DNA from 3 places in the Streptomyces sp. NPDC060198 genome. Region 2 is predicted to be linked to each of the others. Evidence: riboswitches for the same ligand, from Rfam matches in the RefSeq annotation. Region 2 holds a riboswitch; each other region holds the start of a gene.
The links. Region 2 has a riboswitch for cyclic di-AMP ahead of ACFWEP_RS11355 (C40 family peptidase). Riboswitches for the same ligand answer to the same signal wherever they lie in the genome.
Positions count from the first base shown of each region.

Region 1: another riboswitch for cyclic di-AMP. It lies ahead of ACFWEP_RS13520 (M23 family metallopeptidase); the one in region 2 lies ahead of ACFWEP_RS11355 (C40 family peptidase).
Region 3: another riboswitch for cyclic di-AMP. It lies ahead of ACFWEP_RS03165 (transglycosylase family protein); the one in region 2 lies ahead of ACFWEP_RS11355 (C40 family peptidase).

Region 1 covers NZ_JBHWZJ010000083.1:325-10,512, reverse strand. The annotation lists gene ACFWEP_RS13545 (sporulation protein) at 411-1,952, shown strand; gene ACFWEP_RS13540 (FAD-dependent oxidoreductase) at 2,062-3,405, shown strand; gene trmB (tRNA (guanosine(46)-N7)-methyltransferase TrmB) at 3,398-4,324, shown strand; gene ACFWEP_RS13530 (PrsW family intramembrane metalloprotease) at 4,530-6,122, shown strand; gene ACFWEP_RS13525 (aldo/keto reductase) at 6,132-7,079, opposite strand; gene ACFWEP_RS13520 (M23 family metallopeptidase) at 7,343-8,398, opposite strand; cyclic di-AMP (ydaO/yuaA leader) riboswitch at 8,410-8,563, opposite strand; gene ACFWEP_RS13515 (PP2C family protein-serine/threonine phosphatase) at 8,879-10,036, opposite strand.
Region 2 covers NZ_JBHWZJ010000062.1:14,978-25,165, reverse strand. The annotation lists gene ACFWEP_RS11380 (urease subunit alpha) at 1-1,337, opposite strand, end outside; gene ACFWEP_RS11375 (urease subunit beta) at 1,330-1,641, opposite strand; gene ACFWEP_RS11370 (urease subunit gamma) at 1,650-1,952, opposite strand; gene ACFWEP_RS11365 (hypothetical protein) at 2,658-2,966, shown strand; partial or broken gene ACFWEP_RS11360 (methyltransferase domain-containing protein) at 3,061-3,834, opposite strand; cyclic di-AMP (ydaO/yuaA leader) riboswitch at 4,368-4,551, shown strand; gene ACFWEP_RS11355 (C40 family peptidase) at 4,555-5,031, shown strand; gene ACFWEP_RS11350 (ATP-binding protein) at 5,136-5,567, opposite strand; gene ACFWEP_RS11345 (helix-turn-helix domain-containing protein) at 5,769-6,632, shown strand; gene ACFWEP_RS11340 (DUF397 domain-containing protein) at 6,703-6,915, shown strand; gene ACFWEP_RS11335 (8-amino-7-oxononanoate synthase) at 6,948-8,096, opposite strand; gene bioB (biotin synthase BioB) at 8,241-9,476, shown strand; gene ACFWEP_RS11325 (adenosylmethionine--8-amino-7-oxononanoate transaminase) at 9,469-10,188, shown strand, end outside.
Region 3 covers NZ_JBHWZJ010000011.1:410-10,597, reverse strand. The annotation lists gene ACFWEP_RS03200 (N-6 DNA methylase) at 1-930, shown strand, start outside; gene ACFWEP_RS03195 (hypothetical protein) at 970-1,689, shown strand; gene ACFWEP_RS03190 (protein kinase) at 1,686-3,248, shown strand; gene ACFWEP_RS03185 (SurA N-terminal domain-containing protein) at 3,415-4,131, shown strand; gene ACFWEP_RS03180 (nucleoside triphosphate pyrophosphohydrolase) at 4,157-5,140, shown strand; gene ACFWEP_RS03175 (cytochrome P450) at 5,133-6,473, shown strand; gene ACFWEP_RS03170 (transglycosylase family protein) at 6,580-7,632, shown strand; cyclic di-AMP (ydaO/yuaA leader) riboswitch at 7,923-8,103, shown strand; gene ACFWEP_RS03165 (transglycosylase family protein) at 8,107-8,823, shown strand; gene eno (phosphopyruvate hydratase) at 9,174-10,188, shown strand, end outside.

The DNA of each region.
Region 1 (10,188 bases), on a different contig from region 2:
CGCGGGGAATGGGGCGGCAGGGTCCCCCAGCCCGCCGAGTCCAGTGCGGCGGGCCGACCCACGCATGCTCCATGGAAGCGCTTCGACACCCGCCCGACGAGAGCGCACGGCCGGGCGCACAGCCACACGGCCGGGGCACATCGGACACCTTCCGCCGCCCCCGCCGGCTCCCCGGACGACGCCTGGCGCGGGCCACAATCCCGCCATCCGAACCCATGCCCCTTAACGGTAGGGATGCGGAGAACTACGCTGGGTTTACCGATGGTCTCAGCACGGCGGCATATTCCTCGGGGTTCGGCCACATGCGTGTGCGCCCGGCCCAGGAGGTCCCGCCGCGAGGAGAACACGGTACGAATGCCGCGCGCCGCCCCCGGTGACGCGGCGGCTGTCTGTGTGTCGAGGGGTGGCGCATGTCCAGGGAGCAACGCGGGCCGAACGAGAAGCTCGGCACGGTTCTCGCCCTCGCGGGAATCAGCAACGCCGGGCTCGCCCGGCGGGTCAACGACCTCGGAGCACAGCGCGGGCTGACACTTCGCTACGACAAGACCTCGGTGGCCCGTTGGGTCGCCAAGGGCATGGTGCCGCAGGGCGCGGCGCCGCATCTCATCGCCGCCGCGATCGGGGCCAAGCTGGGCCGGCCGGTCCCGCTGCACGAGATCGGCCTCGCCGACGCCGACCCGGCGCCGGAGGTCGGGCTCGCCTTCCCTCGCGACGTGGCGGAGGCGGTGCGCTCCGCCACGGAGCTGTACCGCCTGGACCTCGCCGGCCGTCGCGGCGGCAACGGCATCTGGCAGTCGCTGGCGGGATCCTTCTCGGTCAGCGCCTACGCGACGCCCGCCTCGCGCTGGCTGATAACCCCCGCCGACCCCTCGGTCGCCCGGGACTCCGCCGCCGCGCGGACCGCGCTCCTCGCCGGTCCGGGGGCGGTACGCCCGGCGCCCACGGGTCCGGCGCGGAGCGGTCTGGTACTGCCCGCCGGGCATGGCGTGGTCCCCGTACAGCCGGGGCCCGAGGCCGTGGCCGACGCCTCGCCGCTCCGGGTCGGGCACAGCGACGTCGCCAAACTGCGCGAGGCCGCCCAGGACGCGCGTCGCTGGGACTCCAAGTACGGCGGCGGGGACTGGCGTTCGTCGATGGTCCCGGAGTGCTTACGCGTCGACGCCGCACCCCTGCTGCTCGGTTCGTACAGCGACGAGGTGGGCCGTGCGCTGTTCGGCGCCTCGGCCGAACTGACCCGGCTGGCCGGGTGGATGGCCTTCGACACCGGTCAACAGGAGGCCGCCCAGCGCTACTACATCCAGGCGTTGCGGCTCGCCCGGGCCGCCGCCGACGTCCCGCTCGGCGGGTACGTCCTGGCCTCGATGTCGCTCCAGGCGACCTACCGGGGATTCGCCGACGAGGGCGTCGACCTCGCGCAGGCGGCGGTCGAGCGCAACCGGGGTCTCGCGACGGCCCGGACGATGAGCTTCTTCCGGCTGGTGGAGGCGCGCGCCCACGCCAAGGCGGGGGACGCCCCGGCGGCCGGGGCCGCGCTGCGGGGCGCGGAGAGCTGGCTGGAGCGGTCGCGGCCGGGGGACTCCGATCCCTCGTGGCTCGGCTTCTACTCGTACGACCGGTTCGCCGCCGACGCCGCGGAGTGCTACCGCGACCTCAAGGCACCCCGCCAGGTGCGCAGGTTCACCGAGCTCGCACTGTCGAAGCCCACCGAGGAGTTCGTCCGCTCGCACGGTCTGCGGCTGGTCGTCTCCGCGGTGGCCGAACTGGAGTCGGGCAACCTCGACGCCGCGTGCGCCGCCGGCACCCGCGCGGTGGAGGTCGCGGGACGGATCTCCTCCGCCCGGACCACCGAGTACGTCCGCGACCTGCTGCACCGCCTCGAACCGTACGGGGACGAGCCGCGCGTCGCCGAGCTGCGCGAGCGGGCCCGTCCGCTGCTGGTGGCGCCCGCCTGACGCCACCCGCGCGCCCCCTCCGCCGGAACACGCGCCACGTCCCATCCCCGTCCGGGGTTTGATCCGGTTGTCAGCGGGTCAGTGCACTATCGGGGAGGGAGGTGGCGTGATGAGGACGCACGCGGACTACGACTGCGACGTGCTGGTGATCGGCGGCGGGATCGTCGGCCTGTCGACGGCGTACGCGCTCACGCGCGCGGCGCCGGGGACCCGGGTCACGGTCCTGGAGGAGGCGCGGAACCCCTCCGAGCACCTCGCGGGACCGGGTGGCGGGCTGATCCACAGTGGTGTCCACCACCGCCGGAGTTCCCTCACGGCCAGGTTCGCCGCCCGCGGCGGCGGCGAGATGACCGACTTCTGTGCGCGGCACGGCATCGCCCACACCGTCTCCGGCAAGCTGATCGTCGCGACGGACCGCTCCGAGCTCCCCCGGCTCCACGCCCTCGCGCAGCGCGGCCGGGAACACGGGCTGCCGGTGTGCGAGCTGGGCCCGGCGCAGATCGCGGAGTACGAGCCCCGGGTGCGCGGACAGGCGGCGATCCGGGTCTCCACCACCGGGGTCTGCGACGCGGCCGGGGTCCTCGCCGCGCTGACGCGCGAGGTCGCCGCGGCCGGCTCGGTCGTACGGTGCGCGGCGCGGGTGACCGCCGTGGACCGGCGGCCCTGGGGCGTCGCGGCCCGCACGGCGGACGGGACCGTGGTCCGCGCCCGAGCCCTGGTCAACGCCGCGGGCCCGCGGAGCGACCGGGTGGCACGGCTCGCGGGCGACGAGCCCGGGGTGCGCGTCCTGCCCGTCCGGGACATCTACTACGAGCTGCGCAGGCCGGAGCTGGTCAGCGCGGTGGTGCACCCGGTGCCGGCCGCCGGGCACCCGTTCCTCGGGGCGCAGCTGGTCCGGGGCCTCGTACGGTCCGTCGACGGGACCGTCCACGTGGGGCCGGTCGGCGCGAGCCCGCCCGGACGGGCCGAACCCGTGCTCCACCCCGGGGGTCTGCTCTCGGTGCTGGCCCGGCCCGTCTCCCGGCGGACCGCGCGTCGGCAGGAGGCGTACGTACGGGGCGGGGCGCCCCTCGTCCACGCCGGTGCGGTCCTTCCGCCGGAGCGGACCGGGCCCGTCGCACGGACCACGCCGGACGAGCGGGCCGGGCGGGCCGGAGCGACGGGGTCGGCGGTCACGGCCGCCCTCCGGCGGCTGCTGCCCGACGTGACCGAGGACGACCTGCGCCCGGCCCCCACCGGGGTGCGGGCCCAGGCGGTGCACGGCGACGGCACACCGGTCGACGACTTCCTGATCCGTGAGGCCCCGCACACCGTGCACGTGCTCCACGCCCCCGCGGACGCCGCGCTCGCCACGGCGCTGCCGGTGGGGCGGGAGATCGCCCGGCGGGCCCTGGCCCTGGCACGGGGAGCGGGGTGGAGGCCGCCAGCCGTAGAATCGGGGCATTGTGTCTGAGCAGCCCCTGAACCCCAGCACGGAGCCCGGCGCGCACGCCGGGACCGCCGAGGCCTCCGCCATGGACGCCGACGTGAACACCGACGTGGACGCAGCCGCGGACCCGACCGAGGAGACGGCCGACGTGGACGCCGCGGAGGCCGCCGACGCCGCCGCCCGACGGGCCGCCTCCTTCGACCGGCAGCGCCGGTTGCGCCAGGAGCCGCGCTTCCCCGGCGGGCCCGCCGCCGATCCGGCCGGCTCGCACCACGAGCGTCGCATCCGCAGCTTCCAGCCGCGCCGCAGCCGGGTCACGATCGGCCAGCAGGACGCCCTCGAACGCCTCTGGCCGCAGTGGGGCTTCGACATCGACGGTCTGCGCGTCCTGGACCTGGACCAGATGTTCGGCGGGCTGCCGGTCGTGCTGGAGATCGGTTTCGGCATGGGCGAGGCGACCGCGCAGATGGCGGCGGACGACCCGGCCACGGGCATCCTCGCCGTCGACGTGCACACCCCGGGCCAGGGCAATCTCCTCCGCCTCGCCGACCAGGCGGGCTCGGACAATGTGCGGGTCGCCAACGGCGACGCGATCATCCTGCTCCGCGAGATGCTGAAGCCACAGTCGCTGGACGGTCTGCGGGTGTACTTCCCCGACCCGTGGCCCAAGAGCCGCCACCACAAGCGCCGTCTGATCCAGCCGGACTTCCTGGACCTGGTGTCGGGCCGTATGAAGCCCGGCGCGGTGATCCACTGCGCGACCGACTGGGAGCCCTACGCGGAGCAGATGCTGGAGGTGCTCACCGCGCACCCCCGGTTCGAGAACACCCGGGCGGACGGCGGTTACGCGCCACGTCCCGCGTTCCGGCCGCTGACCCGCTTCGAGGGACAGGGCCTGGACAAGGGGCACGTCGTCCACGACCTGCTCTTCACCAGGATCTGAGAACCGGTCCGTCGGCCAGGGGCGCCCGACGGACCCGCGCGGCCTCCCGGCGGCCGTGCGCCCTGTCGACGACGCGGGCCGCGCGACCTCCCGACGACATCGGCCGTGCGCCCTGCCGACGACATCGGCCGTGCGCCCTGCCGGCGACGCGGGCCGTGCGGGAACCGCCTGGTCAGTTGTCGGTCCCGCTCGTTAGGGTCGGGACATGTCCGCCGGGTCCGAGCAGCACCGACATCCGCAACCCGCCGTCCCCGTGCTCGAAGAGCAACGGCTCGGCGAGATCCTGGGCGCCGTCCCGGAGCGCGCCCACTGGCGCTACCGCCCGCGCCGGGTGGGGCTGGTGTGGCGCAGCAAGGCGTTCCGCGCGGGCGCGGTGATCGTCACGCTGGCCATCTGTGGGCTGCTCATCCTGGCTCTGGTGCGCGAAGAGACCGGCACCGAGGGGTTCCTCGTCGGTCTGGGGCTCGCGGTGCTGCCGGTGCCGCTCCTGATGGCCGCGTTCCGCTGGCTGGACCGGGTCGAACCGGCGCCCTGGCGGAATCTGCTGTTCGCCTTCGCCTGGGGTTCGTGCGCGGCGGCGCTGGTCGCGATCGTCGCGAACTCCTTCGCGACGTACTGGATCGCGAACCTTTCGGCGGATCCGTCGGGCGCCGACACCCTGGGGGCCACGGTCGTCGCGCCGATCGTCGAGGAGAGCGCGAAGGGCGCCGCCGTGCTGATGCTCTTCCTGTTCCGCAGACGGGAGTTCAACGGGGTCGTCGACGGGATCGTGGCGGCGGGCTTCACCGCGACCGGCTTCGCGTTCAGCGAGAACATCCTCTACCTCGGCAACGCTTTCGGTGAGGACCGGCAGTTGGGGACGGTGGGGATCGTGTCGCTGACGGTCGGCACCTTCTTCGTGCGGATCGTCCTGTCGCCCTTCGCGCACCCGGTGTTCACGGCGATGACGGGCATCGGCTTCGGTCTCGCCGCCGCGAGCCGTGCGGGGGGCGGCCGGCGACGGGTCCGCCGGATCGCGCTCCCACTGCTGGGTGTGCTGCTCGCGATGGGCATGCACGCCCTGTGGAACGGTTCGGCGACCTGGGGGCCGTACGGCTTCTACCTGGTCTACGGCGCCGCCATGATGCCCGCGTTCGGGCTGCTGACCTGGCTGGCGATCTGGTCGCGCGGCCGGGAACTGCGGACGCTCGCCGCCGAGTTCCCGGCGTACGCGATGGCCGGCTGGCTCACCCCGGCCGAACCGCTCGCGCTCGCCTCGATGCGTGCCCGGGGCATGGCCCGGGATCTGGCGCGGCACTGGCACGGTGCGTCGGACCGGGCCAGGGGCCGGGCGGCGGCCCGGGCCGTCGCGGAGTACGAGTCGTTCGCGACCTCACTGGCCGCGCTGCGGCGGGACGCCCGGCGCGGCACCGTGGGCGTCGACTTCGCGGCGCGGGAGCAGGAGCTGCTGCACCACCTCTGGGAGCGCAGGAACGTCGCAGCCCCCGCGCTGAGCCACGCGGCCCGCAGCGTGTTCCGCCCGGCCGTCCGCCGTCCGGTGCCCCACCCGTACGGCCCCGGAGCCCACGCGCACGGCGCCCACGCGGCACACGGCGCGCACGCCCGGGGCTGGGCGCCCCCGTCGCCGTCCCCGCAGCAGTCCTGGCCCGGCGCGCCGGGGGGTCCGGCTCCGGCTGGGTACGGAACCGACCCGGCATCCCCGTACGGCACGGGGCAGGTCCCGTCGCCCGCTCCTGCGCAGCCGCCTCCGCACCGGCAGTACGGCGGGCACAACCCCTATCTGCATCCTCCGGGGTGAGGCCGTCGCTCAGGCGGAGGCTTCGGTGAGCCGGTCCAGTTCCTCACCGGTCAGCGTGAGCTCTGCGACCGCGAGCAGCGCCGGGAGCTGTTCCGGCGTGCGGGCCGAGGCGATCGGCGCCACGACCGTGGGGCGGGACGCGAGCCAGGCCAGTGCGACGGTGGCGATCTCGGCCCCGTGTGCCTCGGCGACGGCGTCCAGCGCGCTCAGCACCTTCTGCCCCCGCTCGGACTCCAGGTGCGCTCCGGCGCTCGCGGCGCGGGCGCTCTCCACCTGCGCACCCGGCCGGTACTTGCCGGTGAGGAAGCCGGCTGCCAGCGCGTAGTACGGGACCGCGCCGAGGCCGGTCTCGGCGGCGAGGTCCTGGGCGGGCCCCTCGTAGGTGTCGCGGGAGACCAGGTTGTAGTGCGGCTGGAGGGCGACGTACCGGGCGAGCCCTTCGCGCTCGGAGAATTCGAGCGAGGCGCGCAGGCGCTCGGGGCTGATGTTGGAGGCGCCGAGCTCGCGGACCTTGCCCTCCTTGACCAGCTGGTCGAGGGTGGTGACGATCTCCTCCACCGGGACGCTCTCGTCGTCGTAGTGCGTGTAGTAAAGGTCGATGTAGTCGGTGCCGAGGCGCCGCAGGGACTCCTCCACCGCGCTCTTGACGTTGCCGGTGGCGAGCCCTCGGTACTGGGGGTGGGCACCGACCTTGGTGGCGACGACGACGTCCGCACGGTTGCCACGGGCCTTGAGCCACTTGCCGATCAGCGCCTCCGACTCACCGCCCCGGTTGCCCGGGACCCAGGCCGAGTACGCGTCGGCGGTGTCGACGAAGTTGCCGCCGGCCGCGGTGTAGGCGTCGAGCACCGCGAAGGACTGGGCCTCGTCGGCGGTCCAGCCGAAGACGTTGCCGCCGAGGGCGAGGGGGAAGACCTCGATGCCGGACGTTCCGAGTGTGCGGAGAGAAGAAGTCATGAGGGGTTCAACGGAGCGGACGGGAGATCGTATTCCGCTTCCGGGGCTCCGGCCGCCACGCGCGGCCGCGATTCCGGCCGAGATGCCGACGGCGACTGCTCCGGCGACTGGCCGCGCGACGGTTCCGGCCGAGGTTTCGGCAGGACGAGAGGCCGGCAGCCCTGACGTCGGGGGGAGCGTCAAGGCTGCCGGGGCTGGGGAGACGCCCGTGGCGTGTCCGGCGGAGGTACCCGGCCGCCCGGGCCGGTGCGGGCCCGGAGGCGTCAGACGGTGAGGCCCTTGCCGGTCAGCCAGGCCATCGGGTCGATGCCGGTGCCGTCCGGGGTGTGGACTTCGAGGTGGAGGTGCGGGCCGGTGACATTGCCGGTGGCTCCGACGCGCCCGATGGTGTCGCCCGTGTTGACCTGCTGGCCGGCGACGACGTCCATGGAGGACTGGTGGCAGTACCAGATCTCCGTACCGTCGTCGAGCTCAAGGACCGTGCGGTACCCGTACGAGCCCGACCAGCCGGCCGACTTGACCGTTCCACCGTGCACGGCCTTGACCGGGGTACCGGTCGGCGCGGCGAAGTCGAGACCGGTGTGCTGCCCGGAGGCCCACATCGTGCCGGCCTCACCGAAGGTGGAGGTGATCGTGTACGCGGAGGTGGGGAGCGAGTAACTGGCGGCGAGCTTGGCGAGTCTCTCGGCCTCGGCCTTCTCCGCCGCGGCCTCCTCGGCCGCCTTCTTCTCCGCAGCGGCCTTCGCGGTGGCCACGTCCTGCTGCTTCCTGGCCTCGGTGGCGGCCTTGGCCGCCGCCGCCTCCTCCTCCGCCGCCTTCGCGTCCGCGTCGGCGGCGGACTGCTGCTGCTCGGCCTGCTGGAGGATGCGGGCGCGCAGCGCCTCGCCCGCGTCGGTGGCGCCCTTCTCGGTCTCCGCGGTGGTGAGTCCGGCCGTGGTGAACGGCGCGGACGCCGCCACCGGCACGGGAGTGTCGTCGGACTCGACCGCGGTGATCAGAGCACCCAGCCCGGGAAGGGACTTGGCGTCGGGAAGGTTGTCCGCGAGCGAATCGGGAAGAGAGATGGAGACCGGCGGCTTGCTCTGCGCGGTGGCCATGCCGCCCGCACCGACGGCCGCGATGACGCCGACCCCGAGGACGGTGGAACTACGCGCGAGACCACGCTGCTTGGCGACGCGGTGCCGGCCGCGTACGGGGCGGAGGGAATCCTCGGTGGGGTTCCATTCCTCCCAGGCCTTGTCGGCGTCGCCAGGGGAGCCGAAACCCTCACGGGTGGCGAAGGGTGACGGGGCTTCGGGGGCAGGCTGGTTGGACGCCACGTGGGCGCACTCCTTTCCTTCCTTCTCGCCTACCGGGTTAGCTGACGGGTTCGGAGCAGGAAGGTCTCCTACGGGCGCCTGGTGTCTCTGTCGAGACACAGGTGTCCGATTCACCCCAAGAAGGTGGTTCCCCGGTTCCCTTGCGGAATTCGGCGCTCGCGCACGGCGCCGTCTCTGACGACGGCTGGGACGACCGCGCTGCGTTATCGAACGTTAATAGACATACGGCTCCGATTCCAAGCCGTTCCCCTTGATCATTCCCACTTCGGGCCGGGATTTACCTGGGCATTCCCACACCTATCCGGGCGACTTGCGGACGAGTCGTACAGCGCCGTTCATCTGACGGTGTGTCATATGTTATCGAGCGGCACCACCCTGCTACGGACCGTCGCCGCACCCGCGCGACGGTCCGCGGAGCCGACCGCGGGAGCGCCACCCGGGCGTGTTTCCGAGGGCGGCGCCGGCCGCCCCGGACCTGCGTCAGCCGCCGCCGCGGCCCACGATCGGCACGGTGGTCCGGCGCTCCGGCTGGTCCTCCGCCGGCCGGGCCACCGCGAGCAGCGCCAGGTCGTCCGTCGAGCGCCCACCGGTGTGCAGCCGGACGTCGTCGGTGAGCGCCGAGAGCAGCTCGTCGGGGCCGGGAAAGATCCGGCCCCGCAGCCGCTCCGCCGGGTCGTAGAACACACCCGCCGGGTCGCGCGCCTCGGAGAGCCCGTCCGTGTAGGTCAGCAGGGTCGCGCCCGGCGGGAGGTCCCACTCGTCCGCCCGGTCCGGCCAGGCCCCCAGCGCCATGCCGAGCGGCAGCGCCGGGGTACTGGGCCGCAGCACGTCCAGCGCTCCCCCGGCATGCAGCAGCAACGGCTCGGGGTGACCCCGGTTGACGATTCGCAGCGTGGCGGAGCCCTGCGGGATCTCGGCCAGCACCGCGGTGACGAACCCCTCCACCGGGTCCAGCCCGCCCCGCCGCGCCGCGTCCCTGGCCAACGCGCGCTCCAGCCGCTGCGTCACCCCCTCCAGCGTCTCCTCCTGCTCGGCGGCCTCCCGGAACGCGCCGATGATCACCGCCACCGCCTCGACCGCGTCGAGCCCCTTGCCGCGTACGTCGCCCAGGACGAGACGTACCCCGTGCGGGGTGTCCGCGACGGCGAACAGGTCGCCGCCGACGTACTCGTCCGCCTGCGCCGCCTCGTAGCGCGCGGCGACGTGGAGCCCGCCGACCCGGTCGGCCGGGACGGGCAGCACCGCGCGCATGGCGGTCTCCGCGATGATCCGGGCGGAGGCCAGCTGCTCGCTGCCGCGCCGCACCACTCCGTTGATGACCAGCGCCAGCACGGCCGTCGTGGCCACGGTGAGCGTCTCGATGATCGGGACGATCTCGCCGATGGTGCCCACGTACACCCGCATCGCGATGACCGCGGCCAGCGAGGCGGCTCCGATCCGGACGGTGCCGGTCCGGGAGGCGAACGGCGCGGCGATCAGGGGCGCGGCGACGAACAGGGGTACCGCCGTGAAGCGGGGCGGTGACGCGATGTCGAAGACCAGCCCGCCGAGGACGAGCAGGGCAGGCAGGATCCGCACGAATCGCCGGGCACTGACACCCCCGGACGCCCAACCGTTCCCGTACAGCCGTTTCCCCACCTCTGTGCTTCTCCTGCCCTGTCCCGCCACGGCTGCGGAACCTACCGCGCCCCGCCCGGGCCGGCCCGAGCCGCGCCGTGCGGCGACTCCTCGTCGTCCATAGGGGGGAGCGCGCAGCTCCCCATTGAGCGCCCCCCACCGCCGGTGTACGC
Region 2 (10,188 bases):
AAGAAGGCGGGGTCCCAGAGGACGAGGTCGGCGAGCTTCCCGGACTCGACCGAGCCGATCTCACGGTCGAGCCCCTGGGCCACCGCCGGGTTGATCGTGTATTTGGCGACATAGCGACGCACCCGGTGGTTGTCGGACGCACCGTCACCGGGGAGCGCACCCCGCCGGTTCTTCATGACGTGCGCGGTCTGCCAGGTGCGCAGGACGACCTCGCCGATCCGCCCCATGGCCTGGGAGTCGGAGGAGATGATCGAGATGGCGCCGAGGTCGTGCAGGATGTCCTCGGCGGCGATGGTGGAAGGCCGGATGCGCGACTCGGCGAACGCCAGGTCCTCGGGGACGGCCGGGTTGAGGTGGTGGCAGACCATCAGCATGTCGAGGTGTTCCTCGATGGTGTTGACGGTGTGCGGGCGGGTCGGGTTGGTGGAGCTCGGCAGGACGTAGGGCTCCGAGACGACGGTGATGATGTCGGGTGCGTGCCCGCCGCCGGCCCCCTCGGTGTGGTAGGCGTGAATCGTGCGGCCGGCGATGGCGGCGAGGGTGTCCGCCACGAAGCCGGCCTCGTTGAGGGTGTCCGTGTGGATGGCGAGCTGGGCGCCGCTCTCCTCGCAGACCCGCAGACAGGCGTCGATGACGGCGGGAGTCGCCCCCCAGTCCTCGTGGATCTTGAATCCGAGGGCGCCGCCGCGCAGTTGGGCCCGCATGGCCTCCTGGGACATGGTGTTGCCCTTGCCGAGGAGCCCGATGTTGACGGGGTATCCCTCCAGCGCCTCGAACATCCGGGCGAGGTGCCAGGAGCCGGGGGTGACGGTGGTCGCCTTGGTGCCCTCGGCCGGTCCGGTACCGCCGCCGACGAGGGTGGTGATCCCGGACGACAGCGCCTGGTCCACCAGGGTCGGCGAGATGAAGTGGACGTGCGCGTCGATGGCGCCCGCGGTCAGGATCTTCCCGTTCCCCGCGATGATCTCCGTCTCCGGCCCGATGACGAGGTCGGGGTGGACCCCGTCCATGGTGTCGGGGTTCCCGGCCTTGCCGATGCCGGTGATGCGCCCGTCGCGGATGCCGACGTCCGCCTTGACGATCCCCCAGTGGTCGATGACGACCACACCGGTGATCACCGTGTCGGGGGCGCCCTCGGCGCGGGTGGTGCGGGCCTGGCCCATGGACTCCCGGATCACCTTCCCGCCGCCGAACACCGCCTCGTCGCCGGCCCGTCCGGGGCCGCCCGAGCGGTCCTCCTCGATCTCCACGAGCAGGGAGGTGTCGGCGAGCCGGATACGGTCGCCGGTGGTGGGGCCGAACAAGTCGGCGTAGACGGCACGGTCGAGTTCAGCCATCGAGGGCACCTCCGGTTTCGCCGCGCAGGCCGGGAACGACGCGCGCGCCTGCGAGCGGGACGAGTTCGACGTCCACGGGGATGCCGGGCTCGAAGCGCACGGCCGTCCCGGCGGCGATGTTCAGCCGCAGGCCGCGGGCCGCCCCGCGGTCGAAGTCGAGACCGGGGTTGGCCTCGGCGAAGTGGTAGTGGGAGCCGACCTGGACGGGCCGGTCGGCCGCGTTGAGGACGGTGAGACGGGTGACGGGGCGGCCCTCGTTGATCGGCACGGCCCCGTCCGCGTACAGGATCTCTCCGGGAATCACGGCGCCCCTCAGACGATCGGATCGTGGACGGTGACGAGTTTGGTGCCGTCCGGGAAGGTGGCCTCCACCTGGACGTCGTGGATCATCTCCGGAATGCCGTCCATGACGTCGGCGCGGGTGAGCACCTTGCGTCCGGACGCCATGAGTTCGCCGACGGTCCGGCCGTCGCGCGCGCCCTCCAGGATGTGGGAGGTGATCAGCGCGACCGCCTCCGGGTGGTTGAGCCGCAGGCCGCGCGCCCGGCGTCTCTCGGCGACGTCGGCGGCCACATGGATGAGCAGGCGCTCCTGCTCGTGCGGGGTGAGTTGCACGCTTCCACCTCATCGTCTCGCGCCCGGTACCTGCCCGGCCCGGTGGCACCCGTCGGACGCCGACACGTTCGTCGGGTACGGGGGCGGGCGTCACCGGCCAGGCAACGCACGTTAGAACCAAAGTTTTTCCGTCGCGTTAACTGGCGCCGCCCTGCTCCGGCGCCGGGCGGTACCCGGACGGCGCTCCGTCGGGCGGGCACGCCCGCGGCCGGCTCTCCGGTGCGGCCTCCGCGCGGCGCCGCCTCGTATACGGCGCGTACCGGCCCCGCCTCGTGTGCGGCGCGTACCTGCCCCGCCTCGTGTGCGGCGCGTACCTGCCCCGCCTCGTGTGCGGCGCGTACCTGCCCCGGGGCACGCGGCGCGTACCGCCGCGGGAGCGCGGCATGCGGTGCGGAGGCCCGGCGCCGACATGGCCCGCCGGGCGCTCGGGTAGTAATGCAGCAACCCACTGCGGCCGGTGCGGTGCGGAGCTGCCGCCGGACCGCGGGGCCGAGCCACGGCGTGCCGGGCTGCCGGCACGACGCGCTCCGCGCCGCCCCGTCACGGACCCGGCCGGCCGGGTCCGTCGCGGACGGCATCGACCGTGGCCCCGTCCACGACGCCGGATCGCCCGCGCCGGTCCGGCCCCGGATCGGGGAACGCCGCACCATCCACCCGCACACCGCCCGACGCCCCACGCCCCACGCCCCACGAGGTGAATCCCCGATGCTGCCACCGGAGTTGCCGCCGCTGCCCGCACTGACCCGTGCCGAAGCGGAGTTCGTCGACCGCTATCTCGCCGTCCTGGACCAGGTGGGCCGGATCAACCCTGCTCGGGGCAGCGACACTTACGGGGCGCTCCGGGCGGCGCAAGCGCTTGCCTCGCACGCGGCGGCCCTGCGGGACGCCCTCGCGCTGATGCACGAGCGGGGGGAAGCACAGATCCACGCCGCCACGCTGGCGCGGGCGCTGAGGGCACTGGACGGGGAGCGGCGGGCGGGGCGGGTAGCGGTACCGCCTACGCCGGGAAGCTGAGGGCACGGGGTGGGCGCCGGTCCAGGACCGCGGCCGGTGTCCGTTCGGGCGACGAGCAGGCGGGGGCCGGGATCTGCGGCATTGGCGCCGACGGACCCGGGCAGGTAGTCGCGGGTGAGCCGGAACCGGTCCGGCCATCCGGGCTCATCGGTGTCGAACGTCAGCGCCACCACGCGGCGGGCCACGCGGCGCATCTCGCGCAGCCCCGCCATGAGGTCCGCCCAGTGGTGGACGGTGGAGACGGCCATCGCGACGTCGAAGGACCGGTCCCGGAACGGGAGGCTCTCGGCCGTGGCGGCCACGCACGGCGCCGATCCGGCCGGCCGCTGTGCCCGCATGACCGCCGACGGTTCCACCGCGGTCACGGCGCGGTCGGCGGCACGTAGGAGCCCGTGCCGGCCCCGACGTTCAGCACCGTCCGCGCGTCGCCGAGTGCGTCCCGGATCTGCGCGGCGATCCGCGGTCCGGTACGCCGTGTCGCGGAGTAGGCGCCGCCGATCTCGTCGTACAGCTATGCGCCGAGCATCTCTGGTTGCTCTTCCCGTGTCACCTGCCTTCCCCTCGCCCTTGTCCCGAGTTTTCTGTCGATGGCCGCAACCACGGCGTCGGCCCGATCGCGCCGCTCCAGCAGCAGGCCGCGCAGGTGCGCGACCGCGTCGGCGGACGGGTCGCCGACGAGTTCCGCGACTCCCCTCAGACCGAAGCCCAGCCGCCGGTGGGCGAGTACCTCCCGCAGCCGCGCCACGTCGCCCGCCGAGTGGGCCCGGTACCCGGCCGCGGTCCGCCCCGACGGGCGGACGAGCCCGAGATCGTCGTAGTGATGCAGCATGCGGACGCTCACGCCCGCCAGTCGGGCCATGCGCCCCACGGTCCAGTGATCCTCCACGGCACCCACGGTGCGGCCTGACGCCACGTGAGGGTCGAGGGCGGCGCCATCGACGGCGGTGGCCGGGGCGGTGGCCTTCCCCGCCTGCCGAGGAGACCCCGGCGGGGCAGAAGCCTTCGGACCTGCCGGGCGGGGCCACTCGGCAGGACCGGTCGAGGCCGGGGTCCGGGCAGATGCACGGAGTCGGACCGATCCGCCCTGTTTCACCAGCGACACTCCGTAACGAATATCCGATTTTCCGCCCGTTCAGCGCAAGGATTCCGCCCGCTGCGCCTCTCCCCCGATTTGCGCTCCCCGGCGTTCTCCCCATCCGCGAAGTACCGCACTCCGCAAGCTCGGTGGAGACACGCCCGGTACGCGCCCCCGGCCGTGTCGGGCACTCCCCCACTCTCCCGGCGCAACGGGGGCCGACCGTACTGACTTCCTCTGCCACCTCGAAAATCCCGCACGACCTGAGTGAAGATCCGTGGGACGACAAGCCCCCGCCACCCTGACGGGGCGGTCCGCGCGGACGCCGAGTCCTGCCGCCGAGCGGATGACGGGTCGACAGGAGTGGATCGGCAGGAGTGGAGGACCCGAGCACAACGGGCCGGCCGGGCAACCGGACGTCCCTCGGGGTGAAGCCGCATCGCGCGGCCGGGCGACTTCGCCAGCCCGAACCCGACAGGTCATCCTTCACAGGCGGCTGACGAAGGGTTGCGCATGACTGCGCAGGTTCATGTCCCGTCTCTGCTCACCCGGGCCGGTACGGCCTCGGTCCTCACTCTGGCCCTCAGCTCGACGATGCTGGCCCCCGGCCTGGTGTCCGACGCCGAGGCAGCCACCACCGCCCGCGCTTCCAAGGCGCTCCGGATCGCCGCGTCGAAGAAGGGCTCCCCCTATCAGTGGGGGGCCACCGGGCCTCGCAGGTTCGACTGCTCCGGGCTGACGCTCTACTCGTTCAAGAGGGTCGGCAAGAAGCTGCCCCGTACGGCGCAGCAGCAGTACAACAAGACGCGCCACATCACCTCCTCGCAGCGCAGGAAGGGTGATCTGGTCTTCTTCCACAGTGGTCGCAGCGTCTACCACGTGGGCATCTACGCCGGCAACGGCAAGATCTGGCACTCGCCGAAGACCGGTTCCGTGGTGCGGCTGGAGCGGATCTGGACGAAGCGGGTCTGGTACGGGCGGGTGCGCTGACCGGCCCGGGTCCCGAGCCGCCCGCCGTGGAGTGGCCGGCCCGGACAGGGCGGCGCGCGACGACACCGCCGGGTCTCGCGCGCCCCGTCCGGGCCGGGGTGGTGTCAGCCCCGTACCGGCACCGACCAGGGCAGGGTGACCCACACGGTCTTGCCGCCCTCCTCGGTGGGGGTGACACCGAACCCTCCGCCGCACTCCTTGGCCAGCGCCCTGATGATGGCCAGTCCGCGCCCGTTGTCCTGCTGCACAGCCGCGGGGAGCCGTCTGGGCCACCGGGGGTGGCTGTCGGTCACCTCCAGTCGCAGTTCCTCGTCGCGGTCGAGCACCAGCCGCACCGTGAACGTGGGTGACTGGCCGCGTGTGTGCAGGACCGCGTTGGTGGTGAGTTCCGAGACGATCAGCAGGACCGTCCCGGCTTCCTCCGTGTCGTCGTGCATACCCCACTCCGCGAGTACGCGGGCCACGTGTCTGCGGGCCGCGGACACCGACACCGGATCGCTCGGCAGGGTGACATGTGCTTCCTGATGGTCTGCCATGGCGACGCCGTCCCTTTCCGCCCGGGCGACCCCTATCGGCCCGGATTGTGCCTGGCGCCAGAGTGCCACCGCATGAGCCCGTGCAGGCACGATCTGCCGAGATATGCATATATCTATCGCTCAATGCGGTGAACTCCGGCTCACCGGAGCTCGAACATTCGGCACACTTGTCTTCCAGCCGACCGGCGGAAGGAGACCGGAATGGGCAACGGCCCCGTCGTGCGCCGTCGCAAACTCGGTGAGGAGTTGCGGACGCTGCGCCACTCGTCGGGACTCACGAGCCAGCAGGCGGCATCGCTGCTCGGCTGGCACCAGTCGAAGGTGAGCAGGATCGAGACGGGCGCGAGCGGGGTGTCCCCGGCCGACGTCGGCCGTCTGCTCGACGCCTACGCCGTCGACGACCCCGAACTGCGCACCCTGCTCTCGGCACTGGCAGGGTCGGCGGACGGTCGCGACACGGGCTGGTGGCATGCCTACCGGGGTGTCATTCCGCCGCAGTACCGCGACTTCATCGCCCTGGAGGCACAGGCCGAGACGGCCAGGACCCTGGAGACCTCGGTGGTTCCCGGGTTGCTCCAGACCGCCGATTACGCGCGGTCGGTCACCGAGTCCGCGCTGGACGGGATACCGGGGGCGCATCTGGACGCCCTGGTCGAAGTGCGGCTCGCCCGCCAGTCGGTGCTGCGGTGCGACGCCCCGCTGCGGCTCACCGCCGTGCTCGACGAGGCCGTGCTGCGGCGCGAGGTGGGCGGGCGGCGCGTGATGCGGGCCCAGCTGGACCATCTCGTGGCCATGACGGAACTCCCGCACGTGCGGATCCAGTTGGTGCCGTTCAGTGCCGGAGGTTACGTCGGCCTGACTGGCCCGTTCGTCATTTTCTCTTTTCCGACAACTTCCGCACTGGATGTGGTCGTTCTTGACCACTTGACGCGTAGTCACTACCTGGAACGGAAAGAGGATCTGGAGGCGTACGGTTCCGCTTTCCGCACCATGCGGGGGCGTGCGCTCTCGCCCGAGCGGTCGAGGGACCTCATCGCGACGATCGGCCGCGAGGGGCGGCCGTGACGAACCACCGCGGGCCCGGCCGGACGGAGCGGGACGGTCCCGCCGACGTCCACCGACCCGAAGGAGCACCATGGCCGACCGACCGGCACCGGACGCCTCACCGTGGCGCCGCAGCAGCCGCAGCACCGGTATGAACAACTGCGTGGAGACAGCGGTACACGGGCCGGACCGGCTGTCCGTACGCGATTCCAAGGCCGCGGACCGGGGCCGGCTGTCCTTCTCCGCGTCCGCCTGGCGGAAGTTCGTCTCGGGCCTCGGGGAACCGGGCGAGGACGCGCGCTGAGGGCTTCTCGCGCGTGCGGCCCCGCCCGCCGGTCAGGCGACGCCCCTCGGAGCCGTACGGGCGATCGTCTCCAGGGCGGTGTCGACACGGTCGTCCGTCAGGTCGGCCCGGGCGGTGAGCCGCAGACGCGAGACGCCGTCCGGGACCGACGGCGGCCGGAAGCAGCCCACCGCGATCCCGGCCTCCCGGCAGTCCGCCGCCCAGCGGACTGCCGACTCGGGGGAAGGCGCCCGTACCGACACCACCGCGGCGTCCGGGCGTGCCGCGTGCAACCCCGCCGCGGTCAGCCGTTCGTGCATCCGGGCGGCCACCTCGCGCGCCCGGGCGGCGCGTTCCGGCTCCCTGCGCAGCACCGCGAGGCTCGCGAGCGCGGCACCCGCGGCGGCGGGTGCGAGTCCGGTGTCGAAGATGAACGTGCGGGCCGTGTTGACGAGGTGCCGGATCACCCGTGCGGGTCCCAGGACCGCACCACCCTGGCTGCCCAGGGCCTTGGAGAGGGTGAGCGTGACCACCAGCCCCTCGTCCCCCGCCAGCCCGGCGGCGGCCGGGGCTCCGCGCCCGCCCGCTCCGAGCACCCCGAGACCGTGGGCGTCGTCGACGACGAGCCCGGCGCCCGCGCTCCGGCAGACGTCGGCGAGCGCGGACAGGGGGGCCGCGTCCCCGTCGACCGAGAAGACCGAGTCGGTGACCACCAGCGCCGGCCCGCGGTGGGAGTCCAGGGCCTTCTCGACGGCCTCCGGGTCCGCGTGCGCCACCACCTCGGTCCTCGCCCGCGCCAGTCGGCAACCGTCCACGATCGAAGCGTGGTTGGACGCGTCGGACACGATGATGCCGTCCGCGCGGGAGAGGGCGGTGAGTGCGGCCAGGTTCGCCGCGTAGCCGGAGGAGAACACCAGCGCGGCCTCGAAGCCGCAGAAACCGGCGAGTTCGCGCTCCAGCTCTTCGTGGAGGGCGGTGGAGCCGGTGACCAGGCGTGAACCCGTGGCGCCCGCCCCCCACTTCCGCGCGGCGCCGGCCGCCGCCTCGATCACCTCGGGATGCCGGGTGAGCCCGAGGTAGTCGTTGCTCGCGAGGTCCAGCACCTCGGTGGCGGCGGGCCGCGGGCGCAGCGTACGGACGAGTCCGGCGGCGGCGCGGCGGCCGGACTCCTCCTCTGTCCAGTCGAACGGGGAGTAGGCCATCGGAGGGTCCCTTTTGTAGGCAGCTCACAGAGCGTAGCCGGGGGCGCAGTCGGTCAGGGTGTGGCAATACACACACACCCTCCCCCTCTCTGCTGTCGGGTTCCTCCTTGGCCGATGGCCGTGGAGTGCGTCAGGATCGACGCCATGGACCTGTTGAGCACACTGGTGGACAAGGGGTTGCGGCGCGAACTGCCGACCCGTGAAGAGGCGCTCGCCGTGCTGGCGACCTCCGACGACGAACTGCTCGACGTGGTGGCCGCGGCGGGCAGGGTGCGCCGTCAGTGGTTCGGGCGCCGGGTGAAGCTGAACTACCTGGTCAACCTCAAATCGGGGCTGTGCCCGGAGGACTGCTCCTACTGCTCGCAGCGGCTCGGCTCCCAGGCGGGCATCCTCAAGTACTCCTGGCTGAAGCCCGAAGAGGCGTCACGCGCGGCGGCCGCCGGGGTGGCCGGGGGTGCGAAGCGGGTCTGCCTGGTGGCGAGCGGCCGCGGCCCCACCGACCGGGACGTGGACCGGGTCTCCCGGACCATCGAGGCGATCAAGGACGAGAACGAGGGCGTCGAGGTGTGCGCCTGTCTGGGCCTGCTCTCCGACGGGCAGGCCGAGAGGCTGCGTTCGGCGGGAGCGGACGCGTACAACCACAACCTCAACACCTCCGAGGCCACCTACGGCGGCATCACCACCACCCACACCTATGCCGACCGGGTGGAGACCGTGCGCCAGGCCCAGGGGGCGGGGCTGTCCGCCTGCTCCGGGCTGATCGCCGGCATGGGCGAGAGCGACGAGGACCTGATCGACGTGGTCTTCGCGCTCCGTCAACTCGACCCCGACTCCGTGCCGGTGAATTTCCTGATCCCGTTCGAGGGCACTCCGCTCGCCAAGGAGTGGAATCTGACGCCCCAGCGGTGTCTGCGGATCCTGGCGATGGTCCGGTTCGTCTGCCCGGACGTGGAAGTGCGGCTCGCCGGTGGCCGCGAGGTGCATCTGCGGTCGATGCAGCCGCTCGCGCTGCACCTGGTCAACTCGATCTTCCTGGGCGACTATCTGACCAGTGAGGGTCAGGCGGGCCAGGCCGATCTCGACATGATCACCGACGCCGGGTTCGAGGTGGAGGGCGCGGACACCACGACGCTGCCCGGCCACCGGGCCGCGACCGGTGCGCGCGCGGGCTGCGGGGCGCACGACGATTCCGGTGCCTGCGGCGGCGGTGGCGGGTCGGAAGCGGGCGGCGGTTGTGCCCCCTGCGGCGGACCGGCCGTGGCGGTGGAAGCGTCGGCGGAGGCCCCGCCGACGGAGCAGGTGGCCGCCACGGCGGCGCGTACGGACCTGGTGGCCGTGCGCAGGCGGGGCGCGGGGACGGATCTCGCTCCGAATGCCTGACGCGTACGTCGAGGGGCCGGCCCGCTCCGTGGGGCCGGCCCCCGGCCTCCCCCACACCCCGTCGTCCACACTGACGCCCGCCCGGCTGCGGTCCCTCGACCGGGCGCACGTCTGGCACCCCTACGGGCCGATGCCCGGACGACAGGAGCCGCTGATCGTGGAGTCGGCCTCCGGTGTCCGGCTGAGACTGGCGGAACCCGTCGAAGGTCAGCGGGAACTGGTGGACGGGATGTCCTCCTGGTGGTCCGCGGTGCACGGTTACAACCATCCGGTCCTGAACGAGGCGGCACACGCACAGCTGGGACGGATGAGCCATGTGATGTTCGGCGGGCTCACCCATGAGCCGGCCGTCCGGCTGGCCGCCCGGCTGGTGGAGATCACCCCCGGCCCCCTCCAGCACGTCTTCCTCGCCGACTCGGGGTCCGTCTCCGTCGAGGTGGCGGTGAAGATGTGCCTGCAGTACTGGCGATCGGCCGGCCGGCCCGCCAAGCAGAGGCTCCTGACCTGGCGCGGCGGTTACCACGGCGACACCTGGCAGCCGATGTCCGTGTGTGATCCCGAGGGCGGGATGCACGAACTCTGGTCGGGGGTCCTGCCTCGGCAGATCTTCGCCGACGCCCCGCCGGACGGCTTCGACGCGGAGGTCGACGAGGCTTACGCGGAGCATCTGCGCGAGCTGATCGCGCGTCACGCCCATGAGCTGGCCGCAGTG
Region 3 (10,188 bases), on a different contig from region 2:
CTGGACGCCTGGCGCGCGTTCGCCACCGCCGGTCGCGGATCCGGCGCCCCCGCCGCGCCGGGCGGCCCGCCGACCGCCGGGACCACCGCCCCGCCCGCCTCGGGGCCGAGCCGGGCCGTGCCCGTCATCGACCTCCTCGACGACGACGTCGACCTCACCCCCGCACGCCACCTGCCCCGGCCCTCCACCGCCGGGGGTGCGGCGGAACTCGCCGACGTACGGGACAGGTTGACCGACGAACTGCGGCTCACCCTCCGGCTGACCCCGCCCTCCGCCGGCCTGGTCGAGCCCGCCTCCCGGCCGTTCACCACCCTCGGTGAACTCGCCCGCGCGGGCGCGCTCCGGCTCAGCACCGGCGGCTCCGGCGGCGGCCGGGGGCCCGTCCTCACCGAACACGACGTCCTCGGCAACACCCCGCCCAGCGGCGCTCCCGCCGGCCCCGCCCAGGAGTCCGAGACCCTCGCCTTCCTCGCGACCGGGCCCGCCTCCGCGAGCGCCACCGGTGCGGCGGGGCCCGCCGACGACGCGGTCGTCCTGCGCACGGGGGACGTCGTCGTCCCCGTGCTCGGCGGCGGCTCGGTCGTCCGGGTCGTGGACGAGGCGACCGCCGGTGCCGTGCTCGGCCGCAACCTCCAACTGCTGCGCCCCGATCCGGCCGTGCTCGACCCGTGGTTCCTCGCCGGATTCCTGCGTGGCACGGCCAACAACCGCCGTGCCAGCAGCCACGCCTCCACCGCCTCGCGGCTCGACGCCCGCCGTATCCGGCTGCCCCGGCTCCCGCTGGACGAACAGCGCCGGTACGGTGAGCAGTTCCGCGCCCTCGCCGCCTTCGAGGACGCGCTGCGCACGGCGGGCCGACTCGGCGGGCTGCTGGTCCAGGGCATGTACGACGGACTCACGGACGGGACGGTGTCCCCTTCAGTGAGCTGAGTCACGTCCGTTGTGCACAACCAGGGAACGGCCGCACGCGTGGGTGTATACGCTCGCACCACACATCCGCCCATCGCCTCCCGGGAGCGGCACATGCACGGCTACGGCTATCCGCCGGAGCTTCCCCCGGCGCGCCCGTCCTCGGCGACGCTGACGGTCCTGCGCGTGGTCTTCGTGGCACTGACCGTGCTGAGTTGCGGCTTCCTGGCATGGACGGCGATGCTGCGGCTGGCCATCGTGACCCGGCGCCCGCGCGACTGGGGGCTGTTCGTCCTGTCCGTCGTGCTCACCGTCGGACTCGGCGTCTACCTGGACGTGCTCCCCAGCGCCGAGGACGAGATGACGGACAACCAGGCGTTCGCCCTGATCGGCTGGATCCTGGCCCTCCTCGGCGGCGTCACCTGGTACTACCTCTTCGCCGACATCCGGCACTTCGGCCCGAACGGCCCCGGGGCCCTCGCGGCCCGCGCGCGGGCCACCCCCGGCTACCCGTCCGCAGGCCCCGCCCAGGGGTACGGCTACCCGCCGGCCACCACCCCCCAGCACCGGACGCCCCCCTACGGCGCACCGCCCGTCACCCCTCACCCGCAGGGCCCCGCCGCGCCCTACCGAGCCGTCCCGCCGCAGCCGCAGCCCACCCCGCAGCCGCAGCCCACCCCGCCCCCGCGGCGCCCCGGCCCGCCCCAGCGGCTCGACCAGGTCCGCGCCGAGCTGGACGAGCTGAGCGACTACCTGCGCAAGGAGGGTGAGGGCCGGTGAGCGGACGCGTCGTCGCCGGGCGGTACGCCCTCGCCGCGATCCTCGGCCAGGGCGGCATGGGCCAGGTCTGGACGGCGTACGACCAGCGGCTCGACCGCCGGGTCGCGGTGAAGCTGCTGCGACCCGACCGGATGGGCGTGCCCGGCGGCCGGGAGGAAGCCGAGGAGATGCGCCGCAGGTTCGCCCGGGAGTGCCGGGTGACCGCGCAGGTCGACCACCCCGGACTGGTGACCGTCCACGACGCCGGGGGCGACGGCGACGACCTCTTCCTCGTCATGCAGTACGTCGAAGGCTCCGACCTCGCCGACCACCTCGCCGAGCACGACCCCTACCCGTGGCCCTGGGCCGTGGCGGTCGCCGCCCAGCTCTGCGCGGTGCTCAGCGCCGTGCACGCGGTGCCGATCGTCCACCGCGACCTCAAGCCCCGCAACGTCATGGTCCGCCCCGACGGCACCGTCACCGTGCTCGACCTCGGCGTCGCCTCCGTGCTGGACACCGACACCACCCGGCTCACCCACACCGGCTCCCCGATCGGCTCCCCGGCCTACATGGCGCCCGAGCAGGCGATGGGCGGCGCGGTCGGCCCGTACACCGATCTGTACGCACTCGGCGTGCTGCTGCACGAGCTGCTCAGCGGGGACGTGCCGTTCTCCGGGTCCACCGCCCTCGGCGTGCTCCACCGCCACCTCTACGAACCCCCGCTGCCGGTCCGGAACCTGAGGGCCGACGTGCCCGAGCAGTTGGAGGCCCTCGTCCTGCGGCTGCTCGCCAAGGACCCGCAGGCCCGTCCCGGCTCCGCCCAGGAGGTGTACGAGGCCCTCGCCCCGCTGCTGCCGGCGCACGGGACGCCCGCCGGGCCGCTCGATCCGACCCGACCGTTCCTCCGCCCGCACGCCCCCTGGCCCGACCGGGCGACCGCCCCCGCTCCCGTGACGGCCGGCGGCTTCGGCCCGCCGCCCGTACCCGCCCAGCGTCCGGCGTCCGGCCGGGCGGACGTGGCGCGCGCCGTGGACGAGGTCAAGCAGCTCCTCGGCGAGGGCCGGATCACCCAGGCCGTGGACATCCTGGGCTCCATCCTGCCGACCGCCGCCGCCGAGCACGGCGAGCGCTCACCCGTCGTCCGCATCCTGCGCAAGCAGTACGCGGCGACGCTGATGGACGACGGCCAGTACCGCCGCGCCCTGCCCGAACTGCGGCGCCTCGCCGACGACCGCGCCTCCGAAGCGGGCCCCGGCGACCCGCAGACGCTCCAGTACCGCTACGACGCCGCCCAGTGCCTGGAGCAGCTGGGCGAGACGGCCGCCGCGCTCAACGAGTACCGCGCGGTCCTTCCGTACTACGAGAACGTCTACGGAGCCGTCGCCACCGACCCCGGCCGGGCTTTCGACATCCGCCACCGCATCGGTCTGCTGCTGCTCGCGGTCGGCGACCACACCGCCGGCCGGGCCCAACTCCAGGCCCTGCTGTACGACACCGAGCGCTCCTACGGCCCGCACCACCCGCTCCCCGCCGAACTCCGCCGTCAGCTGACGCACCAGCGGGACGTACGCGGCGGCTGAGGCCGACGCCGAGCACGGCCGGGGCGGACACCCCCCGACGGCACCACATCCCCAACTCGTCCCGAATCGTTGGTCGAACCAGTGGCCCCCATGGCCGCCACTGCCTAACATCGATCACCGCAAGGCTTTGTGCACTGATGCACAAACTCTCATCGGGAGGCTCCCTTTGCACCGCCGTCGTCGCACCGCGCTCACCCTCTCCGCCGCACTCCTGCTCTCCGCGCCCGTCCTCACCGCCTGCGGCGGCGAGGCCCATCCCGGCGCCGCCGCGATCGTCGGAGGGCAGCGGATCGAGGTCTCCACCCTCCAGGCGGACGTCGCCGAGGTGCGCGGCGCGCAGCAGAACTCGCCGCAGTCCGCCCAGCTGGTGAAGGGGTCCGGACAGCTCCCGCGTGCCGCCCTGCACCGGCTGATCTTCGGACAGGTCCTCGACAAGGCGGCCGAGGACGCCGGGGTGACCGTCAGCCGCAAGGAGCTCCAGCAGGTCCACCAGACGGCCGTCGCCCAGTACGGCGGCGAGGACGAGCTGGCCGCGACCCTCCTCCAGGAGCGCTGGATCTCCCCGGAGCAGATCGACGGCGACCTCCGCCAGGAGGTCCAGCTGCCGAAACTGGCGGCCTCGCTCGGCGCGGACCTCCAGACCCAGGAGGGCACCCAGAAGGTGACCGAGGCGCTCACCAAGGCGTCGAAGTCGCTGCACATCGACGTCAACCCGCGCTACGGAGCCTGGGACGACCAGCAGATCCGCCTCGGTACCTACGAGTCCCCCTGGCTCGCCAAGGCCACCGGCGCCGACGACGCGACGTCCGGAGGGGACGGCGCCGGAGGCGACGGCAGCGGGCAGGACGGCTCCGGGCAGACGGACACCGCCCCGGCGGGCTGACACGCCGCCGGGGTAGGTTCGACGGGTGAACGCTGAAGCACCCGGCCGGGTCGTCCTCCTCACCGCCAGCCACCGAGTCGCCCCCGGACTGCTGTCCTGGCCCGCCTGGCAGACGTTGCGCACCGCCGACCGCGTCCTGTGCGGCGCCCCCGACCACGTGCAGCTCCCCTACCTGCGCGAGGCGGGCGTCACCGTCGAGCACACCGAGCCGACCGCCGAGGAACTCGTCGACGCCTGCGCCGGTGACCGGACCGTGGTGGTGCTGGTCGGCGGTGAGGGCGATCAGCGGCTCACCGACGGACTCGCCCGCCTCGGCGGCTCCGGCCGGGTACGGATGCCGGACCTGGAGCTGCTCCCCGGTTCGTACGACCTGCCGGGCGCCCGCCTCCTCGACCTCGTCCAGGTCATGGACGTGATCCGCCGCGACTGCCCGTGGACCTCGACGATGACGCACCGGGGGCTCGCCAAGTACGCCATCGAGGAGACGTACGAGCTGGTCGAGGCGATCGAGGACGGCGACCGCGACGAACTCCGCGAGGAGCTCGGGGACGTCCTCCTCCAGGTCGTCTTCCACGCCCGGATCGCCGAGGAGGACACCCAGGCGCCCTTCTCCGTCGACGACGTGGCGGGCACCCTGGTGGAGAAGCTGATCCGCCGCCACCCGCACATCTTCGGCGACGCGACCGCGAAGACCCCGGAGGACGTCCGTGCGCACTGGCTGCGCACCAAGGCGGTCGAGAAGCGACGCGACTCGGTCACCGAGGGCGTCCCGCTCGGTCAGCCCGCCCTCGCCCTCGCGGCGAAGCTCGGCGGCCGGGTCCGCGGTTCCGGCCTGGAGGTCGCCCCGCCCACCGGCGACACCCTCGGCTACGAACTGCTCGCCCTCGCCGTCCGCGCCGAGGCCGAGGGCGTCGACCCGGAAGCCGCCCTGCGCGCCGCGGCCCGCGCCTACCGCGACGCGATCCTCGCGGCGGAGGGCGCGGACACTCCGGGCACCGACGATGAGTGACCGGCCGGTGGACGACAGCCCCGTGGAACCCGGCCCCGGCGCGCCCGCCGGCTGCCCCGCGCACCGCGCGAGCGCCGCCCCCGAACTCTTCACCTGGGAGTTCGCGACCGACCCGTACCCCGCGTACGCCTGGCTCCGCGAGCACAGCCCGGTGCACCGGACCACGCTGCCCAGCGGGGTCGAAGCCTGGCTGGTCACCCGGTACGCGGACGCCCGTCACGCCCTCGCCGACAACCGGCTCTCCAAGAACCCGGTCCACCACGCCGGGTCTGCGCACGCCAAGGGGAAGACGGGGATTCCGGGGGAGCGCAAGGCCGAGTTGATGACCCATCTGCTCAACATCGACCCGCCCGACCACACCCGGCTGCGCCGGCTCGTGTCCAAGGCGTTCACCCCGCGCCGGGTCGCGGAGTTCGCGCCCCGGGTGCAGGAGCTGACGGACCGGCTCATCGACCGGTTCGTGACCGAGGGCAAGGCCGACCTCATCCACGAGTTCGCGTTCCCGCTCCCCATCTACGCCATCTGCGACCTGCTCGGGGTGCCCGAGGAGGACCAGGACGACTTCCGGGACTGGGCGGGCATGATGATCCGCCACGGCGGCGGACCACGCGGCGGAGTGGCGCGCTCGGTGAAGCGGATGCGCGCCTACCTCGCCGAACTCATCCACCGCAAGCGGGAGAACCCGGGCGACGACCTGATCTCCGAACTCATCCGCACCAGCGACCACGGCGAGCACCTCACGGAGAACGAGGCCGCCGCGATGGCCTTCATCCTGCTGTTCGCCGGCTTCGAGACGACGGTCAACCTCATCGGCAACGGCACCCACTCCCTGCTCCGCCACCCCGAGGAGCGCGCCCGCCTCCAGGCGTCGCTGGAAGCGGGGGAGGAGGAGCTGCTCGCCACCGGCGTCGAGGAGCTGCTCCGCTTCGACGGCCCGGTGGAGCTGGCCACCTGGCGGTACGCCACCGAACCGCTGACCCTCGGAGGCGAGGAGATCGCGGCCGGGGATCCCGTGCTCGTGGTCCTCGCGGCGGCCGACCGCGACCCCGCGCGCTTCGAGGACCCCGACGTGCTCGACCTCGCCCGGCGTGACAATCAGCACCTCGGCTACGGCCACGGCATCCACTACTGCGTGGGTGCGCCGCTCGCCCGGCTGGAGGGACGGACCGCCCTCGCCACCTTGTTGAGACGTCTCCCTGACCTGCGTCTTGCGGGAGAAACGGCCGATTTGCGGTGGCGTGGAGGGCTCATCATGCGTGGACTGCGCACCCTTCCGGTGGAGTTCACGCCGGGACCGGCGCTCGGTGAAAGTGACGCTCCGTCAACACTGTGATGTTCACGTGATCTGCGAGGCATCGACTTGTGACACACGTTCGAGTCCCGCTAGGTTCACGGTTCGACGCATCAGTTCACCCGTCAGTCACACGGAAGGCACTCCCATGGGCTCCGCGAACGGCAGACACCGCCGCCCTCGCCAGGCACCCGCCATCGTCGTCGCAGCCGGCGTGACAGGCTCCGCCCTCGCGATTCCGCTGCTCGCCGCGGGCAGCGCCGGCGCGGCGGACGCGAACACCTGGGACAAGGTCGCCGAATGCGAGAGCGGCGGCACCTGGAGCGCGGACTTCGGCAACGGCTACTACGGCGGACTGCAGTTCTCCCAGGAGACCTGGTCCGCCTACGGCGGTACGGACTACGCGCAGCGCGCGGACCTCGCCAGCCGCACCCAGCAGATAGCCGTGGCGGAGAAGGTGCTCGACGCCAAGGGCCCGCAGGCGTGGCCCGGGTGCGCGGTGATCTCCGGGCTGGCGCCCGCGGGCACCCCCATCGGCGTCGACCCCGGCTCCACGGACGCGGGTGCCTCGGCCGGCACGATCCCGGACGCGGACGGCGCACCCGTCTCCACCGGCACCACGGAGTCGACGGGCACCTCCGGTTCCACCGGGGCCTCGGACTCCGGCACCACCACCGGCAGCAGCGCCACGCCGGGCCCCGACGCCTCCGTGACCCCCTCGCCCTCCGGCTCGGCCACCCCGGGCGCCACCACGCCCGGCAAGAGCGGTGCGAAGGGCGGCGCGACGGACGCGGCGACCGCTGACACCGCGACGGGCGGCAAGCACCGCGGGACGCCCGACCCGGCCGAGGCCGCCGCCGCCGACGCGTCGCGCGACACCGGCCGGCACGCCTCGCGCGGGGACGGCGAAGCGCGCGACGACGCGACGCTCGCGACGGACGGGACGTACACGGTCCAGTCCGGCGACAACCTCTGGGCGATCGCCGACGCGCAGAACCTCTCCGACGGCTGGACCGAGCTCTACCAGGCCAACGAGAGCGTGATCGGCTCCGACCCCGACCTGATCCTGCCCGGCCAGGAGCTCGACCTGAGTACGGCGGCGGCCCCCGCGGCGACCGACACCGCTGCGGCCGCGTCGGACACCACCTCCGACACGCCGGAGACCGTTCCCGACACGGCGGAGACCGCTCCCGCCAACTGATCCAATTCGGGAAAACACCCCAAAAAGAGGGGCAGTTAAGGGGCCTATGTCCACTTTTGCGAAAGTGAGACATGGGTCTCTTCGCTGTTCCGGCGTGTCGCGGTCGCCGAGGTTCGCGGATGTCCGCTTTGACCTGCGAAAACGGTTATCCGGGCGTGACCAGTAAGGTCTGATTGTCGTATATGTCCATCATTGAATGTGGGGGTTCCCTCTGTTTACGGTCAGAACCGCTCGCACCGCGGGCCCCGTCGACCGTCACGCCGAATCCTGCCGTCGGTCGAAGGGAACAGACGCGTAAAGCGCCGTAGGCAGGAGCGGGGGACCCAGGTAAGCCGCCGGTATCGGACGGCCCGTCGGAAGCGACGGGCGACCGGGACCGGCTAGGGGTTAAGCCACACGCAAGGACGTGTGGCCGGGCACTCATTGGCCCGAACCCGACAGCTCACCTCGTAGGCGTCGGTGAGGAGACGTTCCATGCTGCTGTCCAGCAACGGTAAGCACCGCCGCTCGTCCAAGGCCGTCCGTGTGGCCACGCTCGCCGGCGTCGCCGGTGCCGCCATCGCCCTCCCGCTGATGGGCGCCACCAACGCTTCCGCCGCCTCCGTCGCCACCTGGGACGCCGTCGCCCAGTGCGAGTCCGGTGGCAACTGGTCCATCAACACCGGCAACGGTTACTACGGCGGTCTGCAGTTCTCGCAGTCCAGCTGGGCCGCCGCCGGCGGTACGAAGTACGCCCCCCGCGCCGACCTGGCGACCAAGGAGCAGCAGATCGCCACCGCCGAGGTGCTGCTCGACCTGCAGGGCCCGGGTGCCTGGTCCTGCGCCGGTGCCGGCAACCTCACCAACGACGGTGTCGACCCGGGCGTCGACACGGGCTCCTCCGCGAGCACCGGCTCGACCGCGACCGACGACAGCGCCGCCACGGCGACGCCGGACCGCGCCACCGACTCGCAGACCGCCTCCCGCAGCGAGGAGCGCCCTGCCGCGAAGTCCGAGACCGTCACCACGCCGACCGGCGACAAGGTGGAGAAGGGTGACGGCGAGTACAAGGTCGTCACCGGCGACACCCTCAGCACCATCGCCGAGAAGCAGGGCGTCAAGGGTGGCTGGCAGAAGCTCTTCAAGCTGAACCACGACATCGTCGAGGACGCCGACCTCATCTTCCCGGGTCAGCAGCTCCACCTGAAGTAATCACGAACCACTCCTCCCCGGAACGGGGGTGTCCGGCGGCACCCCTTTCCCACTCCCTGGCCCGGCGCGCACTCCCCCCGCGTGCCGGGCCAGGGCCTTTTCCGGCGCCGGTGCGGGTGCGCGCCCGCGGGTGGCGTACAGGTGGAGCGGGGGAGGAGCGTGCCGCGCACCCCGCTGTACCGCGGGCCGCCGACCCCCGTACCGCCGGACGTTATGTTCCGTACGGAAACAATGTGTAGGCTCGCCGTGTCACTGGACGGACGGTCGGCTGGCCGATGTCCTGTGTCCGGTTAGGCTCTAGTCGCCAGGCTCAAGAGCCCCGCACAGTCAGCGTCACATCCCAGAAGGAGATGCTCGTGCCGTCCATCGACGTCGTCGTAGCCCGGGAAATCCTCGACTCGCGGGGTAACCCCACCGTCGAGGTCGAAGTTGGTCTCGACGACGGCAGCACGGGCCGTGCTGCCGTTCCGTCCGGCGCCTCCACCGGCGCGTTCGAGGCCGTCGAGCTTCGCGACGGCGACCCCAAGCGTTACCTGGGCAAGGGCGTGGAGAAGGCCGTCCTCGCCGTCATCGAGCAGATCGGCCCGGAGCTCGTCGGCTACGACGCCACCGAGCAGCGCCTGATCGACCAGGCGATGTGCGACCTGGACGCCACGGAGAACAAGGGCTCGCTCGGCGCCAACGCCATCCTCGGCGTCTCGCTCGCCGTGGCCCACGCCGCTTCCGAGGCCGCCGACCTCCCGCTCTTCCGCTACCTCGGCGGCCCGAACGCGCACCTGCTGCCCGTTCCGATGATGAACATCCTGAACGGTGGGTCGCACGCCGACTCCAACGTCGACATCCAGGAGTTCATGATCGCCCCGATCGGCGCGGAGTCCTTCTCCGAGGCCCTTCGCTGGGGTGCCGAGACGTACCACACGCTGAAGAAGGTCCTGAAGACCAAGGGCCTCTCCACCGGTCTCGGCGACGAGGGCGGCTTCGCCCCGAACCTCGAGTCCAACCGCGCCGCGCTCGACCTCATCGTCGAGGCCATCAAGGAGGCCGGCTTCGTCCCCGGCCGTGACATCGCGCTCGCGCTCGACGTCGCCGCGTCCGAGTTCTACAAGGACGGCAAGTACGAGTTCGAGGGCAAGTCCCGCTCGGCCGCCGAGATGACCGAGTACTACGAGGAGCTCGTCTCCGCGTACCCGCTGGTCTCCATCGAGGACCCGCTGTACGAGGACGACTGGGCCGGCTGGAAGGTCATCACCGACAAGCTCGGCACCAAGGTGCAGATCGTCGGCGACGACCTCTTCGTGACCAACCCCGAGCGCCTCGCCCGTGGCATCGAGGAGGGCTCGGCCAACGCCCTGCTCGTCAAGGTCA